Regions from separate parts of the Mucilaginibacter sp. P4_A11 genome, predicted to be linked through region 2. Evidence: riboswitches for the same ligand, from Rfam matches in the RefSeq annotation. Region 2 holds a riboswitch; each other region holds the start of a gene.

Region 1 (3,287 bases), on a different contig from region 2:
GGTTTTTCAGGAAAGGCAGGCACACAGTAGCGTATTCATATTTATTATCGTTCAGTATCCCGTCCTCATTTGATTGCACAACGGCGCTGAGCATAAACTCCACCTTGTTTTTAAAATCTACAATATAGGCATTGTCGATATCGTAACCATAACTGTCACCAACTTTATTAAAGATCCTGATATAGGGGCTGATAACAGCTGTACTGTCTCCTCCATAAAACAGGAATTTGCAATAGGCAGGGAAATATTCGGGGCGGTTATAAGTGGGTTTAGTGTTTTCGGTAGGGAAGGTGCTCATGTAACGGTAAATGAAGCGATAGTCATCCTGCTCTAAATTAAAGCGCTGTGTCTTCGGGAAAGCTTCGGGGAACAGCAATCGTTTAAGTACGATCTGCTGATCGGCAAGGGAATAAACGTTCTTTTCAGAAAAATCGAGCGGTTTATTAACCATCCGGTCGCTGCTATCTAAATAAGCTTTGCCTTGCAGCATATTTTCCAGGAGCATAGGATAATTCAAAGCATCATATAGCGCCGGTTTGTGATAAACCAGTTTATCAGCGTCGTAAAAATCGACAGGATTGGTGTGCCTTGTACTTTCACCGGCATCGCCGATGGCTAACCTTCCTACAATACGTGTATGATTGAGATGGTATTTTTTAAGCTTTTGGTTGATCTCCGCCCGGCCTACAAATTCATATAGCCGGTTATAGGCATCGTTATCGCTTACCAGAAGGATCTTTTTAATGTAGTTTTCGACGCTTGGCAAACCTGTTGCGGATGATGTATCTGTCCTGACTTTAGTTTGGCCGGCAAATGAACAGTCAGTAATCATAACCGATTTTCGGCTTAAGCCTTTTGCCTTTAGCTCGTTTAGTTTTTCAAGCGCAAATATGGCTGTTGGAAGCTTTACGGTACTTGCCGGGTAAAAATAATGCTGCGCATTAAGGCGATAACTGTATGAAGTAAAATGGGGAACATTGTTTTTGTCCCTGTCTATCCGGGTATATAAGATCTGTACTTCGTTTTGTGTATGATGCTTCAGGATACCCGAAAATAGCTGCAGATGGCTATTTAGTAATCCTCTCAGAAAAACAGTGTCAGGCCCCTGGGCAAAACCGCAAAAGGCACTCATCATCAATAATAAAATACAGAAATGTTTCATCCTGATAAATATAGCTATGTAGTTTGAGGTTAACGGATACTTATTGTACTTTTGCAGCGCTTTAGGTTTCATTAAAATTGTTTAATGAATTAAAAGGGAATACGGTGTAAGTCCGTAACTGTCCCGCAGCTGTAAGCTCCGTAACCGTTGCCAAATCTATAAAGTCACTTTCTGAAAACAGGAGGGAAGGCCAGGCAAATGGGGAGTAAGTCAGAAGACCTGCCAAGGCATTATATGTTATTCATAGCTTTCGGGGATTGAAGCTTGAATGTGAATGCTCTTCAATTGGCGTGTTTTCATTTTGCTCATTTCCGTGTATGCTATTCAGGCTGCATTATTATTTTACACATATCAATCATACATGGAAAAAAAGTACGCTAAAATTACTTTGGGTTTCGGCTTATTAGCAGTTGGTTTATCGGCCAATGCTGCATACGCGCAGGATACCACACGCACATTAAATACGGTGGTAGTAACTGCAAGCCGTTCGCCTAAAAAACTGTCAGATATTGGTCGGGTTGTTACTATTATCTCTGCCGATGAGATCAATAAATCCCAAGGCAAATCATTGCCTCAATTACTAAATAATGTTGCAGGCATAACATTTTCAGGAGCGAACAACGCGCCGGGAATCAGTACATCAGTTTTCCTGCGCGGGGCATCATCGGGTAATACCCTTATCCTTGTTGATGGTTTCCCGGTAAATAATGCATCCGGTATAGACGGCAGTTATGATCTTAATGCCTTTTCGGTGGATTTGATAGATCATATCGAAATTTTAAAAGGAAGCGGCTCAACACTGTATGGCTCCGACGCGGTAGCCGGTGTTATCAATATCATCACCAAAAAGGCTAAAGAGCAGGGATTAACCGGCGGCTTGCAGTTAATGGGCGGCAGCTATAATACGTTTAAAGAATCGGCATCATTAATTGGACAGGTAAAAAATACAGGCATAGCCATTAATCTGTCAAATACCGATTCAAAAGGTTTTGCAGCAGCTACAGATACCACAGGCAAAGGCGGTTTTAAGAAAGATGGTTTTCATCAACGCTCTGCCAGTGTAAACCTGAGCCAAAACATATCATCTAAATTTATCCTGAACGGAAATTTGCAGGTAAGCCATAACACCGGCGATCTGCCATATGGCGCTTTTACAAATGATAACGATTACACCTACAAAAACACCTTCTTATTTGGCGGTGTAGGTGCAAAATGGATCTTACCTAAAGGTGACCTTAATGTGAACCTGTCGCAAAATACAGTTCAGAACGATTTTAATAACCTGCCATCTGATAATGGCGGAACCCACCAGGTTACGAAAAACACAGGCCGTATAACCAACGCCGAAGCTGTGTTTTACTATGAGTTGAATAAGTATCTGGATATTACCAGCGGCGCAGGCTTTAAATACAGTAACACCAGCCAGTATAGCTTGTTTGAATCAACCGCTTATCAGGGGGCACCGAGCATTATCAAAGCCGGTGATGCTGCCAATAACATATTCAGTGCGTATACATCGTTGTTTTTTAAATACGATATCTTCCATATGGAGTTAGGTGGCAGGTATAACAATCATAGCAAATACGGCGATAAGTTTACCTATACTATAAACCCGTCATTGTACCTTGCCGATCAGTTTAAGATTTTCGGTACAATAGCCTCGGCATTCAGGTCGCCTTCATTATACCAGTTGTTTTCGCAATATGGCAACCCCAAATTAAACCCTGAGATCACTACATCATATGAAGCAGGTTTTGACTGGGAAATTGTCAGGAACGAGCTTTCATTTAATACACAGTTTTTTAAGCGCAATACAAAAGATGTGATCTACTTTTTCTCTGAGTCGCAGCCACCTTATGATTCTTTCTATAAAAACGGGCAGGAGCAAAAAGACAAAGGTTTTGAAACCGAGTTAAAATATCATGCTAACAAAATACACGCATCTGTATACTACGCATATGTAACCGGCAAACTTACTGACGAAACAGGCTTGCAAACAAGCAATCTGTACCGCAGACCAAAGAGTACTTTTGGTGCTAACGTAAACTACGAGGTTTTAGCTAACTTGCAGTTTGGCGTTAATTACAAATATACAGGTAGCCGTACCGATCAGGACTTTTCAACC
Region 2 (3,287 bases):
TAGATGTGATTTAAATTTAGATAATTCATTTACAGGAATTTATGAATTGTTATTAATAGTGAACCTGTTTGTCAAGTTGGCTCAGGAACTTTTCGGCGTCATTTAAATGCTTATTTTGCTTTTCTGCGGGCATTTTATCAAATGTTTTTACCAGCATGCCCAGGCGCGGATTTTGCAGAAAAAAATTCCGGTGTACGTGCATAAACCGCCAGAATAAGCCGTCCCAGGTTTCCTGCCATTCACCTTTTTTCCAATCGCCCATTTTAATAAATAATTGCTGCCGCTAATGTAGGGTTTGGTCATCATGAGGCCGCCATCGGCAAATTGGGTCATGCCGTAAGTATTGGGCACCATTACCCAATCGTAGGCATCTGCATACATTTCCATAAACCACCGGTAAACATCATCGGGATGGAATTCGCACAGTAAAAAGAAGTTTCCCATAACCATTAAACGCTCAATATGATGTGTGTAGCCGGTAACCAAAACTTTTTTAATTACCACATCAACAGGATGTATCCCCGTATTGCCTTGCCAAAATGATTGAGGTATACGGCGTTTAAATCCCCAGTAATTTTTGATACGCTGTCTTACCCCTTCACGCTCATAAACAATGTGTATAAATTCGCGCCAACCCATGATCTGCCTTATAAAACCTTCTAAAGAATTTAAGGGAATATCCGAATCGGCAGCTACATCCAGGGCTTTATCAATTACCTGTTGCGGATTAAGAAGGCCGATGTTGAGCATGGGGGTTAACACCGAATGATATAAGAAACTTTCATTAGCCACCATTGCATCCTCATAAATGCCAAAATCATGAAGGCGTTGCTGCAGGAAATTTTCGAGCCAGCATTCAGCTTCATCATACGTGGTTGGATAAAACCCGCCCAGGTTGCCAAAAGGCGATGCTGTGCTGCCGTAGTTATCAGGGAAATGTGTATCTACATAAAGTTGTGCTTCTTTCAGATATTCGTTTTCCGGTGGAACATCAAGCAGGGGCACCACCTTGTTCTTGGGAAATTTAAGTCGGTTTTCACTATCATAGGTCCATTTACCACCGACTGGCTTTCCATTACGCTCAAGTAAAACTTTACGCTGTTTGCGCTGGTCTATATAAAAGTCGGTCTGATAATAGGTTTTCTTTTTGTCGAAGAAATCAGCTACTTCATCAACGCTGTTTAGAAAATTGGGACTTTGATATTTGTGGAGTTCCACGTTATGTTTTTCGCAACTACTGTTCAGTCTTTTTTCCAGCCAGTTGTCGGCAGTATGCGTATAATAAATCTGTTCGATACCTTGCTCTGCCAATGACGTTATAAGCCAGCGTACATCGGCGCGTGGATCTTGGGCATCAATATAATTAACCGCTATTTTACCGGCCGACAGGTGATCAGCATAAAACTTCATTGATGCCCGGTGGAGTACAATCTTTTTTTTATTGAAATTGTATTGGTTAAAAAACAGCGTTTCTTCCATAAGGTAAACCTGCCGGGATTGCTTTACTGCGGGATGATGTTTAAATAGCTGGTGCGGAAAAATGAGTGTAACGCTGTTTTCTGACATACATAAACAATAAAATATAGTCAGCTATGTTTGCATTATCTTATTGTATTTTACTACCTCATTAGCGGTGTAATACCCTTGTTGCAAACTGCAACTTGTTTAATTAAACTTTTAATATATACCTTTGCCCTGCTTTTGGTTCGCGGATAATTAACGCCCGCGATTAAAAGGGAACCCGATGTAAATCCGGGACTGTCCCGCAGCTGTAAGCTCCATAACACCGAAGCCCATTCTTATTGTCACTGTTCCGATATGTTCGGAATGGGAAGACAGGGCCGGGGGGAGTAAGTCAGAAGACCTGCCACCAGCACATATTAATTCATAGCTTTCGGGGATTGAAGCTGGAATGAGGATACCTTTCGTGTATTTCATTTTTTGTAATTCGTTCTGTTTGCTGTGAGGTTTTTTAACCCACAACACTCATGAAATTAACTGTGCGCCACACGTTCGCAACGCGTAATGGCTGTATCAAAGGTTTATTATGGCTTGTTTCCTTTGGGATAACAACAGCTTGCAGTTGCCTTCAAGTTTCGGCGCAATCCCCGGTTCATAAAAAAGATACTACCCAAACAGATTCTGTTAAGATCAATCACCTTAAACAGGTGGAGATCCGTGCCGTCAAAACCGACATCCGCAATACATCCCCCACTCCCGTACAGGTTTTAAAAGGCGATCAGCTACAGCGCCTCAATAGTTTTTCTGTGGCCGATGCCATGCGCTTTTTCACCGGCGTTCAGCTTAAGGATTACGGGGGAGTAGGCGGTTTAAAAACCATCAATGTGCGCAGTTTGGGCACCAATCATGTTGCCGTATTTTATGATGGCGTACAATTAGGCAACGCTCAAAACGGGCAGGTTGACCTTGGCCGGTTTTCGTTGGATAACATTGAGGAGATAGATCTTTACAACGGTCAACGAAGCGAGATCTTTCAACCGGCCAAAGCCTTCTCGGCGGCAAGCACCATATATCTGCAATCGGCAAAGCCCAAATTTGAGCCGGGCGAGCATACCCACATCCGCATGAGTTATAAAACCGGGTCGATGGGTTTGTTAAATCCGTCCTTGCTGTGGCAGCAGAAGCTCAATGATAAAATCAGCAGTACTATTAGTGCCGAATATATCCAATCAAACGGCCGGTACAAATTCAGGTATACTAACGGGGTGTATGACACAACCGCGGTGCGCAACAATGGAGATATAAAAGCCTACAGAGTAGAAGCTGGTCTTACCGGCAGTACGGCCGATAGCGCCAGGTGGGCAGTGAAAGCATACAGCTATATTTCAGATCGGGGTTTACCGGGAGCAATTGTTGCCAACAAATTCAATTATTCACAGAGGCAGTGGGACCGCGACCAATTTATCCAGGCCAATTATGAAAGCAATACGGCTAACCGATATAGCTTTAAAGCGGTAGCCAAATATAGTGACAACTACGAACGCTACCTGGATCCGGAATTTGTGACTACCACAGGTTTCCTGGATAACCGCTTTTACCAGCATGAACTTTATACTTCTATAGCCAACCGTTACCGCATTTTGCCGGTTTGGGATATCGCGCTCTCCGTCGATTTCCAAATGAACAATCTCGACGCTAACTTATACCGTTTCCCGTATCCAACCCGCTACACAGAACTGGTTTCAATGGCTTCGCAGCTTAGGGTAGGAAGGCTTAATTTGCAGGCATCACTACTTGGTACTTTTGTTAATGATCAGGTAAAGGAA
Region 3 (3,287 bases), on a different contig from region 2:
CCACCAATTGTAGGGCCTGCCGCCATGGCAGAGCTTCCGGCGGCTGTCCACAAGCCAACAGCACGCGTACGTGTTTGCGGCATATGTGCAAACTGGTGATTGAGCAGTGCAAGAGAACTTGGTATCATCATAGCGGCCCCAATTCCCTGCGCCACACGGCAAATGATAAGTGTAATGGCATCGGGAGCTAAACCGCAGCCTGCTGATGCAATACCGAAGATGATCAAGCCGATCTGGAATATTCTTTTCGATCCTAAAAGATCGCCGAGACTGCCTGCCGACAACATGAGTACAGCAAAGGCGAGGGTGTATGCGTCAATTACCCATTGCAGGGTGCTGATACCGGCGTGATATGCTTTTGCAATTTCAGGTAAAGCAATGTTGACTATAGAAACATCAAGCTGTGCTACTACGAAAGCGAGACTGGTGGTTAATACCACCCAGGTAAATCCCGGTGGGTTTGAATGCGTTTTCTGACTCATAGAAGCAGCCAAAGTTAAGGATCAATTTGCATCGGGAATGGTACAATTCAACGGTTTATTAAGCTCACTTGCTTATTGACCGTTGTGTGACTTATGGTAGATAGAGGAGACCTGCTATCCGTCTTTCACAGAGTGCTTTATCAAAACATCATACTTTAACAAATAAATAACCTGAATATTCAGCGGGCATATCCCTATATTTGCCTTGATATAGTTCTTTACTTTACTTCATCAACCGGTATAGGTTTTACTTAATTGTAGATTAATAGGGAATCGTGTGCAAATCACGAACTGTCGCGCAACTGTAAGTAACACAAAAAAGTTTTTGCCAATGATACCCACTGATCGTACGTTGCGATTGGGAAGGGTGGTAAAAATGTTACAAGTCAGGAGACCTGCCTAATACTGAATTGACAGTGCTTTCGCGGTATGAAGCTTTGGTCAGGGTTATGATTGCTTGCTTGTTTGGGTTTATTACCCATAGTGATAGCCTGTACCCATATATTCTCTCCCTTTTACTTACCACAAAACATTGCGAAGCTTAGCTGAAAGGGCTTTTAACCGATTTATTCATTTAATCAATTAAAAGAATGCTAACGCAAAATTTAGGTTACCCGCGCATTGGTAGCCGGCGCGAATTAAAAAAAGTCTGCGAAAACTACTGGGCAGGCAAAACCGGGTTTAAAAATGTACTTACTATTGGTAAATACATCAGGGAAGAAAACTGGCTGCTGCAAAAAGAGGCCGGGATTGACCTGATCCCCTCAAATGATTTTTCGTTTTATGACCAGGTGCTTGACCACTCGTTGATGTTTGGCGCTATTCCCAAACGTTACCATGAGGTGATAAAGCAAAAGGGGAATACTGAGCTTGATCTGTATTTTGCTATGGCCCGCGGTTATCAAAAAGAAGGTTTGGATATTGTAGCCATGGAAATGACCAAATGGTTTGATACCAATTATCACTACATAGTCCCCGAGTTTTATAAAGATCAGTAGTTTAAACTCTTCTCAACCAAAGTTATCGATGAGTTTTATGAGGCCAAACAGTTGGGCATCACCAGCAAGCCGGTATTGATCGGCCCTGTATCGTACCTGTTGTTAGGCAAAAAAAAAGAAGCTGGTTTCGATAGGGTAGACCTGATCAAAAACTTGCTGCCTGTTTATGTTGATATTTTAAATAAGCTTAAAGCTTTAGGTGCCGAATGGGTGCAGTTTGACGAGCCATTTTTAGCGCTTGATTTAACCGAGAAACAACAACAGGCAATTAAAGATACCTACGCTCAATTGAGGAAAGAGTTTCCTTTCCTGAAGATAGTACTGGCAACCTATTTTGAACGCCTGGGTGATAATACTCAATTGGCTACAGCGTTACCGGTTGATGTTTTGCATGTGGATTTAGTTCGCGCACCTCAGCAATTAGATGAGGTGATAGCCCATCTTCCGCAAAAAACTATCCTCTCATTAGGTGTGGTTGATGGCCGTAACATCTGGAAAAACGACTTTATTAATTCGCTGGGTATTATAAAATACGCTAAAGACAAACTGGGTGCCGATCGTATCTGGATAGCTCCTTCATGTTCATTGATCCATTCGCCATGTGATCTTCAAAATGAAACCAATGAAGAAGTGCTTACTCCCGAAATTAAACAATGGCTGGCCTTTGCGCGGCAAAAGATAAGTGAGGTTGTGTTACTTGGAAAACTGTCGGCCGATGTGATTGGTGATAGCAGCCTGCATCAATTGGCTAAAAACCGGGAAGCAAATGAGGCCCGCCGCACATCGACGCTTATTCATGACGAAGTTGTTAAGCAGCGGGTAAACATCATCACCGAAAATGATGTACGACGTACAAGTACTTTTGCTGATCGTAAAAAACAACAGCAGCTTTTACTTGATCTGCCGCTTTTTGCTACCACAACTATTGGTTCATTTCCGCAAACAACTGAAGTTCGAAGCTGGCGCGCACGTTTAAAGAAAGGGGAATTAACCGCAGCCGAATATGATAAACTGATAGCCGAAGAAACCGAAAAGGCAGTAAAATGGCAGGAGGAAATAGGCCTGGATGTGTTGGTACATGGCGAGTTTGAACGCAATGATATGGTTGAATATTTTGGCGAGCAACTGGCCGGTTTCACCTTTACACAGAATGGCTGGGTGCAAAGCTACGGCAGCCGTTGTGTTAAACCGCCCATTATTTATGGCGATGTATCAAGGCCGGAAGCAATGACGGTAAAATGGTCGGCCTATGCGCAGTCCCTGACCTCGCAATGGATGAAGGGTATGTTAACCGGCCCGGTCACTATTTTGCAATGGTCGTTTGTACGTAATGACCAGCCGCGCTCGGAAACCTGTACGCAGATAGCTTTGGCTATCCGTGATGAGGTATGTGATCTGGAAAGTGCGGGTATCAAGATCATTCAGATAGACGAACCCGCCATTCGTGAAGGGTTACCGCTTCGCAGGGATGACAGGGCAAATTATCTCGACTGGGCAGTTAAAGCTTTTCGAATTTCGGCAAGCGGCGTTCAGGATAGCACACAGATCCACACACATATGTGCTATTCGGAGTTTAATGATATCATTAAAAGCATAGCCGATATGGATGCTGATGTGATCACGATAGAAACATCGCGCTCACAAATGGAGCTACTGGATGTTTTTGCCGATTTTAAATATCCTAATGAAATCGGCCCCGGTGTGTACGATATCCATTCACCGCGTGTACCAAATAGAGACGAAATGATCTATTTACTCAAACGTGCACAGGCCGTAATACCCGATGCCCAGCTTTGGGTGAATCCCG

What was found. A riboswitch is a leader RNA that binds a small molecule or an ion and turns the genes downstream of it on or off. The one in region 2 is predicted to bind cobalamin.
Region 1: another riboswitch for cobalamin. It lies ahead of AC1DUD_RS30145 (TonB-dependent receptor plug domain-containing protein); the one in region 2 lies ahead of AC1DUD_RS00850 (TonB-dependent receptor plug domain-containing protein).
Region 3: another riboswitch for cobalamin. It lies ahead of metE (5-methyltetrahydropteroyltriglutamate--homocysteine S-methyltransferase); the one in region 2 lies ahead of AC1DUD_RS00850 (TonB-dependent receptor plug domain-containing protein).

The regions. Positions count from the first base shown of each region.
Region 1 is NZ_JBFUHE010000026.1:49,755-53,041, reverse strand. It holds gene AC1DUD_RS30150 (serine hydrolase) at 1-1,234, opposite strand, end outside; cobalamin riboswitch at 1,208-1,403, shown strand; gene AC1DUD_RS30145 (TonB-dependent receptor plug domain-containing protein) at 1,524-3,287, shown strand, end outside.
Region 2 is NZ_JBFUHE010000001.1:186,314-189,600, forward strand. It holds gene AC1DUD_RS00845 (cryptochrome/photolyase family protein) at 148-1,566, opposite strand; cobalamin riboswitch at 1,686-1,886, shown strand; gene AC1DUD_RS00850 (TonB-dependent receptor plug domain-containing protein) at 1,989-3,287, shown strand, end outside.
Region 3 is NZ_JBFUHE010000010.1:16,700-19,986, reverse strand. It holds gene AC1DUD_RS19230 (MFS transporter) at 1-482, opposite strand, end outside; cobalamin riboswitch at 708-900, shown strand; partial or broken gene metE (5-methyltetrahydropteroyltriglutamate--homocysteine S-methyltransferase) at 1,073-3,287, shown strand, end outside.